2 regions of the Paraburkholderia sp. SARCC-3016 genome follow, and region 2 is predicted to be linked to the other one. Evidence: predicted binding sites of a transcription regulator. Region 2 holds the regulator's gene; the other holds the start of a gene.
The links. Region 2 encodes FNR, which switches genes on or off when oxygen is low (the NO sensors DNR and NnrR bind a similar motif). Its sites were predicted from a motif close to TTGATNNNNATCAA; they were not measured.
Positions count from the first base shown of each region.

Region 1 (5,249 bases), on a different contig from region 2:
TCGGCGGGAACTACGAGGATTTCCTCGCAGGGCAGGGCGTGCAGTAACGGTTCATCGGCATCGCTACGGGCAAGATTGGGCGCCCGTAGCGCGTGCAGCGGCGCCTCGCGCAGTTCGCGCTACTTCTCCGGCGCCTGGTTTGTCGACAGTATCGTGCTCAGTTTGGTGCCGCCCGCGGCTTCGCAATCGACGGGCGTCGAAGCGTTCCACTTCACCGCAATACCATGTACCACGGGCCTGACCATGCGCCATGGCCAGAAGCCGAAGTGTTGTGCGCCGCCGTATTCGATGATTGCATCCGCGCCGCGCATACGCGCGTTCTCGGCCAGCTTCGGCAGGATGTCGCTGACGCCGCCATAAGTCCCTTTTCCCACCTTCAGTTTCCTGACGACCGTGTATTTCTGGTCGGCGGGCGGCAGGTGTGCGAAGAAGCAGAAGTCGCCGAGCCCCGAGGGAAGCTCGGCAGCGCGGTTGCCGGGCGTCGCGGACGTCGGCAGATCGACCTCGCCCGCGTCCCCGGTCTGTGCATCGGCGTCCGCCTGTGCCGCGCTGGCCGCCATCCCCGTCGCCAGCGACGCCGCTAGCAAGGTAGATCCGATCATTTTGTTCATGGTGTGGTCTCGATGCCGGTTCGCACCGGCGTTTTGTGGTGCCGAATTGTAAGTTGGCGTCGCAAGATTCGCTATAGGAACGCTGCGGAGTGTCGCCGTGGATATCGGACCCGCTTATCGCAGCGCGGGCCTTTGTCTTGCTCGCTTGATCGTGATGCGAATCCCGGCCTGCTCAGGGCGCTTGAGTAAAATGTGTGCGACCGAAGCGCCGCATCCGAGACAAGGAACGCACCGACATGAAGACCTACGACCAGTTCTACATCGACGGCAAATGGCTGAGCCCGTGCGGCACCGGCACGATCGACGTGATCGACTCCGGCACCGAAGCGGTGATGGGCCGCATTCCCGAAGGCATCGAAGCGGACGCGGAAGCCGCGATCGTCGCGGCGCGCGCCGCCTTCGACGCCTGGGCCGCGACGTCGCCGCAACAGCGCGGCGCGTACCTGCAAAAAATCGCCGACAACCTCAAGACCCGCACCGACGAACTCGCGCAACTGATCTGCGGCGAAGTCGGCATGCCGATCAAGCTGTCGCGCGCGATACAGGTCGGCGGGGCGGTACAAAACTGGCACGCGTACGCCAAACTCGCGGGCGAATTCGCGTTTGAAGAGAAGGTTGGCCATTCGCTCGTCGTGCGCGAACCGGTCGGCGTCGTCGCGGCGATCACGCCGTGGAACTATCCGCTCAACCAGATCACGCTGAAGGTGGCCGCGGCGCTCGCGGCGGGCTGCACGGTCGTCCTGAAGCCGTCGGAGATCGCGCCGCTCAATGCGTTCGTGCTCGCCGAGGCGATTCACGAAGCGGGCTTGCCGGCCGGCGTTTTCAACCTTGTCTGCGGCTATGGGCAGGTGGTCGGCGAGGTGCTCGCGTCGCACCCGTCGGTCGATATGGTGTCGTTCACGGGCTCGACGCGCGCGGGCAAGCGCGTGTCCGAACTCGCCGCGGCGACTGTCAAGCGCGTCGCGCTCGAATTGGGCGGCAAATCCGCATCGGTGATTCTCGACGACGCGGATTTGCCGGCCGCCGTGAAAGCGACCGTCGGCGCATGCTTTCTGAACTCGGGGCAGACGTGCTCCGCGCATACGCGCATGCTCGTGCCCGAAAGCCGCTACGACGAAGTGCGCGCGCTTGCGAAAAGCGCGGCCGAAAGCTATGTGCCCGGCGACCCGCGTCACGACAGAACGCGCCTCGGTCCGCTCGCATCGGCCGCGCAGCAACAACGCGTGCAGCAGTACATCGCGCGCGGCATCGAAGAGGGCGCGGACCTCGTGACCGGCGGGCCCGGCATGCCGGACGGCATACAGCAAGGCTTCTTCGCGAAACCGACCGTATTCGGCCGCGTGCATCCGAAGGCGACGATCGCGCAGGAGGAAATCTTCGGCCCCGTGCTGACGATTCTCACGTTCAAGGACGAAGACGAAGCGGTCCGCATCGCGAACGACTCGGTCTATGGTCTCGCCGGCGCAGTATGGGCGGGCAGCGACGAACGCGCGCTTGGCATCGCGCGCCGGATGCGCACGGGGCAGGTCAATATCAACGGCGGCGCGTGGAATGCGGCCGCGCCGTTCGGCGGCTACAAGCAGTCGGGCTATGGCCGTGAGAACGGCACGTATGGTCTCGACGAATATCTCGAGTACAAGGCAATGCAACTCGCCGTCAACAAGACGACGTAACGCGCCGCACACGCGTTCGATGCGGCGTTCAGCCGCATCTGCGCGCGCGTGTTTGTCACACTTGACAAAGGTCAATAGCGCAAACGCCGCAGCGCCCGACAATCGCTTCGAACACCAACGAATCGAAACGATAGCGGGGCAAGGCAATGAAGAAGAACAGAACCGGAATGGCGCTCGCAATGGCGGGTGCCACGCTGATAAGCGCGTTCGCGACCACCGCCGCACACGCCGACGACACAGCCAGCGGCCCAGCGTCGGCCGCGAGCACGGTGCAAAGCCCGGTCGAGGGCGGCATTCATGCGCGCGATGTGCTGGTCCGTTTGCGCGGTATCAGCATCATGCCGCAGGTCGGCACGAGCAGTACGTTGTCGACGCTCAACGTGAACGTCAACAACGCGATCGTGCCGGAGCTCGACTTCACGTACATGATTCGCGACAACATCGGCGTCGAGTTGATCCTCGCGACATCGCGCCATCAGGTGACGTCGAACCTGGGCGCGCTCGGCGGCGTGAACGTGCTGCCGCCGACGCTGCTGCTGCAGTATCACTTCAACCATCAGGGAAAGATTCGCCCATACGTCGGCGCGGGCCTCAACTACACGTATTTTTATAACGACGGCCTCAAGGCGGGCGGCCAGTCGATTGCCGTGAGCCGCAGCAGTTTCGGCCCGGCGCTGCAGGCCGGTGTCGACGTGCAGATCACGAAGACGCTGTTCGTCAACGCGGACATCAAGAAGATCTGGATGAGGACCGATGCGACGCTAGGCGGGGCATCGATCGGCACGCTGCGTATCGACCCGCTCGTGGTCGGTCTCGGCGTCGGGATGAAATTCTGACGGGGTACTGCCCGGCGCGCGGATCGGCCCCGCGCGAGGCGCGGCTCACATCTTGTCGTACTTGAAGCGCATGGCGGTGCCGTCGCGTTCGATCCGCTCCCATACCGAGCGCTTCTCGTCGTCGGTCATGAAGACCCAGTTCGCGACCTCGGTCGCCGTGCGGCCGCAGCCTTTGCACACTTCGTCGAAGAGCGTGGAGCAGACGCCGATACACGGGCTGTCGGGGAGGTCGTGAAGATTCGAAGCCATCGGGAACGAGGTGAAAAGCGCGGGCGGTCCGATATGGTAAACGAAAAGCCGAGGCGCCCATTCTCGCCACCGATCGGCTGCCGGAAGGCGCGAATGCGCGGCTAACCATCGAGCAGCGAGTAACCCGAAGGAGCGTTCAAGCGAGCCGAACGCTCAACGTCCAGCCACGACCTGCCACACGAGCGCGGCATTGAGCGCGACGATCGCCGCCGCGGCCAGCCATGCCAACACGAGCGGCACGCGCCTGACGCGCCAGCCGCGCATGAGCCGCGAGTCCGAGGCGAATCGCACGAGCGGCACGACCGCGAGCGGCAACTGCAGGCTCAGCACCACCTGGCTTGCGACGAGCAGCTGGTTCGACCCGTGTGGGCCGAATAGCACGACCGCGACCAGCGCGGGTCCGAGCGCGAGCCCGCGCGTGAGCAGCGCGCGCTGCCAGCGCGGCAGCGTGAGACGCATGAAGCCTTCCATCACGGCCTGTCCCGCGAGCGTGCCCGTCACCGTCGCATTCATGCCGCATGCAAGCAGCGCCGCCGCGAACAGAATCGCGGCCCAGTGCGACCCGACGAGCGGCGCGATCAGCGCCTGCGCGTCGGCGAGGTCGGACACGTTGCGATGGCCGTGCGCGTGAAAGACCGCGGCCGAGACGATCAACAGTGCTGCGTTGATCAGAAACGCCACCGATAGCGCGCCGAACGTGCCGACATTGGCGCGCTTGAGTACCTGGGCGATCGCCGCGTCGTCGCCGTCGGGCACGGACTCCTTGACGAGCGCCGAATGCAGATAGAGGTTGTGTGGCATCACGGTTGCGCCGAGTATGCCGGCCGCGAGCCACAGCATGCCGGCGTCGCGCACGATGCGCGGGTCGGGTACGGTGCCCGCGAGCGCCGCGTGCCAGTCCGGCTGGGCGAGCGCGAGTTCGACCACGAAGCACATGCCGACGAACAGAATCAGCGCGACGACGAACGCCTCGAGCGTGCGCTGGCCGTGCCGCTGCAGCGCCAGCATCGCGAACGTGCTGACCGCCGACAGCAGCACGCCGACGGTCAGCGAGACGCCGAGCAGCATCTGCAACGCGACCGCGCTGCCGACCACTTCCGCGACGTCGCACGCGATGATCGCGATTTCGCTTGCGATCCACAGCGCGAACGCGGTGCGGCGGCTGTAGCGTTCGCGGCACAGCCGCGCAAGATCGCGTCCGGTGACGACGCCCACGCGCGCCGAGACCCACTGCAGCAGCATCGCGGTCAGGCTCGACAGCAGCACGACACTGAGCAGCTGATAGCCGTAGCTCGCGCCGCCGGAGAGCGCGGTGGCCCAATTGCCGGGATCCATATAGCCCACCGCGACGAGCGCGCCCGCGCCGATGAACGACAACCGGCGCGCGGGCCGCGGCGGCATGCCGTCGGACGGGTGGCGGCGCGTCGGATGCAGCGCGAACGGATTCGTGTTCATCAAGGCCCTCTTCGACATGAGCCAGATAGCGAGGCAAGCGCCATGCCTGTGCGGCAGCCGGCGCGCAGCGCTTTTATGACAGTCTATAGTGACGGGCATCCGGCATCAGGTGCGATTCGAGGTAGACACGCGCCGATAACCCGATAAAATTGCGCCCATTTTCCCGGTCGCGGCGGGTTTCGCCCGAATGGCGCACGCTCGCCGCCGGCTGTACCGTTTGCGCGACATCGGGGGATTTTTTTTGTGGCGCACATCGATTAGTGGTAGCTTTCGGGGTTTTCAGGGACGTCGCGGGCACGCCATGCACAGGCGGGACGGGCATGTGCAGGCATCGCGGCATAAGCGGGGTAGACGGCCGGCGTCGGCTGGCCAGGACTGGAGAACGGAATGAGCAAACGGGTGTTGGGCCGGTTGGTGGCGGCGGT
Region 1 is NZ_JAVHZD010000008.1:157,381-162,629, reverse strand. Features, by position in the region: gene QYH69_RS10540 (ABC-F family ATPase) at 1-47, shown strand, start outside; gene QYH69_RS10535 (hypothetical protein) at 120-611, opposite strand; gene QYH69_RS10530 (aldehyde dehydrogenase family protein) at 848-2,284, shown strand; gene QYH69_RS10525 (OmpW family outer membrane protein) at 2,431-3,120, shown strand; gene QYH69_RS10520 (DUF1289 domain-containing protein) at 3,166-3,369, opposite strand; gene QYH69_RS10515 (Nramp family divalent metal transporter) at 3,523-4,824, opposite strand; gene QYH69_RS10510 (polyamine ABC transporter substrate-binding protein) at 5,212-5,249, shown strand, end outside.
Region 1: a site for FNR is predicted at 2,346-2,359, ahead of QYH69_RS10525 (OmpW family outer membrane protein). Genes of this name have one in related genera too.

Region 2 (5,249 bases):
CGAGGGCGGCGGAAATGCGAGGCCAAGCGTATTTTCCGCAAGTCCGTAGACGGGCGTGATTGCATTCGGCGCGAGGCCATAGGCGGCGAATTGCGCGGCGAACGCGCGCATCGTTTGCGGATTGACGGGTTCGGCGCCGCAAAAGGCAAAGCGCAGCGACGAGAGATCGAGGCCGTACAGGTCGCGTTCGGCGAGGCGATGGGCGCAACGCTCATACGCGAAGTTCGGCGCCGCCGTGATGGTGCCGCGATGGCGGCCGATGGCGCGCAACCAGTCGGCTGGCCGCGCGAGAAAGGCGAGCGGCGACATCACGACGAGCGGGAATCCGTAATAAAGCGGCGCGAGCCACGCGCCGATCAGTCCCATGTCGTGGTACAGCGGCAGCCAGCTGACGAGCACGTCCTGTTCAGTGACGTGCATCCGCTCGCCCATCGCGCGAATGTTCGCGAGCAGGTTCCGGTGGCTCAGTATCACGCCTTTCGGTGCGCCGGTGCTGCCCGACGTGTACTGGAACAACGCAATGTCGTCGGCGTGCGCCGCAAGCGGCGCCGGCATCGGCTGTGGTGCGATCTTTTGCGGCGTCAACACGTGATGCAGCGTCGGCACCTGAATCGCGAGCAGCCGGGCGATCAGGCTGACTTCGCCCGCGGCGATCAGCGCCTTTGCGCGCGCATTCGCGAGGATCGCGATATTGCGGCGCATATGATCTTCGAGTTCGCTGCGATGGGCAGGCGGATAGAGCGGCACGGGAATCGCGTTGCAGAAGAGCAGGGCGGTAAAGCAGACAAAGTAGTCGAGCCCCGTCGGCAGCATCAGCGCCACGCTGTCGCCGGCCTCGATACCGAGCGAGCGCAAGCCGCCTGCGGCAAGCAAGGCCTGCCGGTACAGCGCGCCGATGCTGACCGGCGTTTCGCGGCCGGCTTCGTCGACGATCACGAGATGCGTACGGTCCGGATGACGCATGGCGTGCCATCGAATCACGTCGGACAACGTGGCGGCCGCGTGCGGCGTATCGAGCCGTTCGTCCGCGAGCCTTGCAGGCGACGTATGCACCGGCGTGCCTGTCGAGGGCGGCGACACCTCGGACGCGTCGGCGAGCGCGCCAAGCACATCGGCCGGCGTTCTCGCCGAAGCAAATGCGTCGACCGGCAGATGCGTGCCGAAAGCCGCTTCGATCCGGGTCAGCAGTTCCGCACGGACGAGGCTGTCGAACCCGAGATCCCGTTCGAACTGCGTATCGAGCGTCACCTGAACGGGGGAGCCGTGCCGCGCTGCCGCATCGCCATTGGCCTCGGCTGCGCGCGATTCGTCGGCGAGTGTGCGGACGATGTCGAGCAACTTTGTCCGTGCGTCCGCGGCCCGGGTCGAATGGGGCTCGTCGAGCGTGGTCATAGGTTCCTCCACCATGGCTTGCCGGCAATGGATCGGACGCGGCCATGCGATGGCTTCTGTCCACGTGGCTCGCCTGCGCCGATGCACCTATTCGACACGGTCTCCACCGGCGGCCCTTGACGTACGTCAAGCGCGCCCGGATGAGTCAGCGCGTCGTCGGCCGATTGACACACGTCAAGACCCGCGCAAAGGATCGGACCATGATGGAACGCAGCAGATGCCCGCCAGGACGCCAGAACGGCGCCGATTGCGTGAATGGCAATGTGCTACGTTGGGAGGAGCATCATGGGCATCGGCATGCAGATCGTGTATCTCGGCTTTGCCGGCTCGCGTGAACTCGAAGGTGAAGCGGGAGCGCAGCTCGTGCGCCTCGAACGCTATAGCAATCTGCTGTCGGGCTGCCATCTTGCGATCGAGGCATTGCGTCCGCGCAGCAGCCACCCGGTCTACGACGTGCGCCTCGATCTGCTGCTGCAAACATCGGGCTTCAAGCCGCTCGAGCACTGTTCCGATGAAGTTCCGCGCCTCGCGCTGCAGCGTGCGTTCGATCTGGCCGAGCGCGAACTCGCCACGCTCGCGGGGCGGGCGACAGCGCGCGCGCATTAGCAGGCGATTACATCTGGTCGTCCGCGAATACGCCGTGCTCGGGCGCCGAACCCGTGCTGTCGAGGCATTGCACATGCCACCGTCCGACGATCGGCGCGTGATGGGCGCGGCGGTACCACAGCGCGCGGCCGCTTTCTCCTTCGAATGGTCCTTGAGCGTGTGAAAGATCGAGCTTTTCGAGCACGCATAGCGCGTGTCCCGTATGTTGCCCGTCGATGCGCGTATCGGGACCCGAGATTTCGAACTCGCCCCATTCCGGCAGATCGATGACCGCGTGGCCTTCGCGCGACCATTTGCGCGCCGCCAGGTCGAGCCACAGAATGGCGTAGACCGAAGGGTCCGCGCAGTCGAAGGTGTCGAGATGTACGGTGATTCGCATGGCTCTTCCGGTGTGGAGTGTCGTCGCGCAGCGGCAACGGAGATTCAGGCGCGGCCGGCGAGTCACTGACTCATGACCCACTCGATGAGCGTATGCGCGTCTTGGGCGGACAGCGGCGGCCCGCCGCGCTCGGCGGAAACCGGCATCGGCATGTCGCCCCAATGCGCGCGGCCGCCGGCACGCAGCTTCTGTTCGAGCATACGGATCGCGTCAGGATTGTCGCGATATCGCTCGGCGATCTGATGAAACGCCGGTGCGAGAAAAGGGGCGTCCGACGTGTGGCAAAACATGCAGTGTTGCTGATCGACGAGCTCCGTGGGCTCGACGCGCTGCGCGTGCGCCGCGCCGACTGCGGCGAAGCCCGACACGGCGAGGCAGGCTGCGATCAGGCGCAAATGTATTGCTGGCATAGACGTGGGCTCCTTTTCGCCACCACTTTAAAGAAAGCCGCCATAGCGCCATTGACGCACATCAAGTGCCGATTGCAGGAGCGCGGCGTCGGCGAGCCCGCTTGCGCAGGCATGTGCTCAAACGCGCGACAGTCCTTCCAGATCGACGATGCGGATCTGCCTGCCGCGCGTATCGACGAGCCGTTCGCGCTGGAACTTCGAGAACATGCGGCTGACGGTTTCGAGTTTCATGCCGAGGTAACAGCCGATCTCTTCGCGTGTCATGCGCAGATTGAACTCGGACTGCGAATAACCGAGCGCCTTGAAACGCTTCGACAGATTCAGCAGGAATGCTGCCACGCGCTGTTCCGCGGTCATCGTGCCGAGCAGCATCATCAGCGACGATTCACGCACGATCTCGCCGCTCATCATCCGGTGCACGTGATGCTGCATGGCGCGTATTTCGCGGCAGACCGCTTCGAGCTGCATGAACGGAATCACGCAGACGACGCTGTCCTCGAGCGCGATCGCATCGCAATTGTGGCGGCTCGTGCATACGCCATCGAGACCGAGCGCTTCGCCCGCGATCTGAAAGCCCGTGACCTGTTCGCGGCCGTCGCGATGCATGACGATGGTCTTGAACGAGCCGACGCGCACCGCGTAGATGCTCTGGAACGCATCGCCGGCGCGGTATAGCGCCTCGCCGCGATGCACGGGGCGCGTCGTGCAGATCACCGCATCGAGCTGTGCGAGCTCCGCGGCGGAGAGGCCAGCAGGCATGCAGACCGAGCGCATCGAGCAGCCCGAGCAACGCACGGCGGTCCGCTTGCCGGATTCGGCGCCCGGCGACGGATCGACCTGATGAATCTGATGGAAGGCGTGGGCCGGCGCGGCATATGGCGCGGCCTGTTCGGCGAGTGCGAATGACATGATCGGCTCCTCGTTAATCAATGGCGCGCCGCCGGCGCGCTAACGAAAGGTCTCGGATGGTGTTGCACGCTGCGTCGAACTCGGCAGTCTTGTCGAAAAAGTAATGCGCACCGGCTTTGCTGCACGCGGCGCGGAACGCCGCTCCCGAATGATTCGTCAGCGCGATCGTCACAATGTCGGGCAGACTTTTCGCGAGCGCCGAAATCAGTTCGATGCCGCTGCCGGCCGAAAGCCGCAGGTCGATGACCGCGACATCGGGACGGCACGCGCGAATCGCGTCGAGCGCCGTTTCGCTGTCTTCGGCTTCGCCGACAATCTGCACGCCGGCCAGCAGTTCGAGCAGTTGCGCGATATTGCGTCGGACGCTCGCCGCATCTTCGACGAGAAACACTTTGAGGGGGGCGCGGTGCACATCGGTATCCATGCACCGCAGTATCGTCGCTGCTATCTCAAAAAAGAATCGGCGACGGTGGAAGTTCGAGTAGGGCGCTGCGGTTTTTTGTAGGCGGTTTCCTACACGGGGAGAGCGGGAACGGAACGGCCGCGTCCCGGGCGGGTCTCGCGCGTCAGGCTTCGTCCTGATCGTCGAACAGCTGATGGCGCATGGCGTAACGCACGAGCGCGGCTTCGTGCGGCATCTGCATCTTTTCGAGGATGCGCATTTTGTATGTACTGATGGTCTTCGAACTCACGCACAGCGCCTGGGCGATTTCGGTAATTGTCTGACCAGCGGCGATGCGGCGGAACACGTCGAATTCGCGATCGGACAGCCTTTGATGCGGCAATGTGTCCGCCGGCTCGTTCAGGCTTTGCGCGAACCGCTCGGCCATCGCAAGGCTCACATAGACGCCGCCCGACGCGATCTTCGTCAAGGCGCCGACGAGTTCGGCGCTGGCGCTTTCCTTTGTCAGGTAGCCGGACGCACCGGCCTTGAACGCGCGCACCGCATACTGCTGTTCCGCATGCATCGTCAGCACGAGGATGCGCAGCTCCGGTTTTTCTTCCCTGATCTGCTTGATGAGCTCGAGGCCGTTGCGGCCGGGCATCGAGAGGTCGAGCACGAGAATCTGCGCCGGCGTCTTGCGGATCAAGGCGATGGTCGTGATGCTGTCGCATGCTTCGCCGGCGACCTCGAAGCCGCTTGCGCTCTGCAGGATGTGGCGCAATCCGTCGCGCACCATCGCGTGATCGTCGGCAATCAAAACCCGGGTCATAGGAGCGTCTCTTCCTGTTGTACCGCGCGTAACGGAAAGGAAACGGTAAGGATAAAGCCCTTGTCCTTCGCTGTCTCGATAGTAACCGTTCCGTCAAGCATGCGTGCGCGCTCGCGCACGCCGATGAGGCCGAAAGTCCTGCCCAGCTCCGCTTGGTGCTGCGTGCCGGGCCAGCGGGGCGGCTCGTCCGCGCCCCGCCCGTCGTCGACGACCTGCAGCGTGCAGAGGCCCTCGTCGGTCGCGAGCCGCAAGCGGACGTTCGTCGCGTCGGCGTGACGCGCGACGTTGTTCAGTGCCTCCTGAACGATGCGGAAAATCGCGGTGGCCGCCTCGCGCGTG
Region 2 is NZ_JAVHZD010000004.1:201,019-206,267, forward strand. Features, by position in the region: gene QYH69_RS06250 (AMP-binding protein) at 1-1,392, opposite strand, end outside; gene QYH69_RS06255 (hypothetical protein) at 1,678-1,998, shown strand; gene QYH69_RS06260 (DUF3564 domain-containing protein) at 2,006-2,377, opposite strand; gene QYH69_RS06265 (c-type cytochrome) at 2,440-2,787, opposite strand; gene fnr (fumarate/nitrate reduction transcriptional regulator Fnr) at 2,905-3,696, opposite strand; gene QYH69_RS06275 (response regulator) at 3,710-4,120, opposite strand; gene QYH69_RS06280 (response regulator transcription factor) at 4,263-4,910, opposite strand; gene QYH69_RS06285 (PAS domain-containing sensor histidine kinase) at 4,907-5,249, opposite strand, start outside.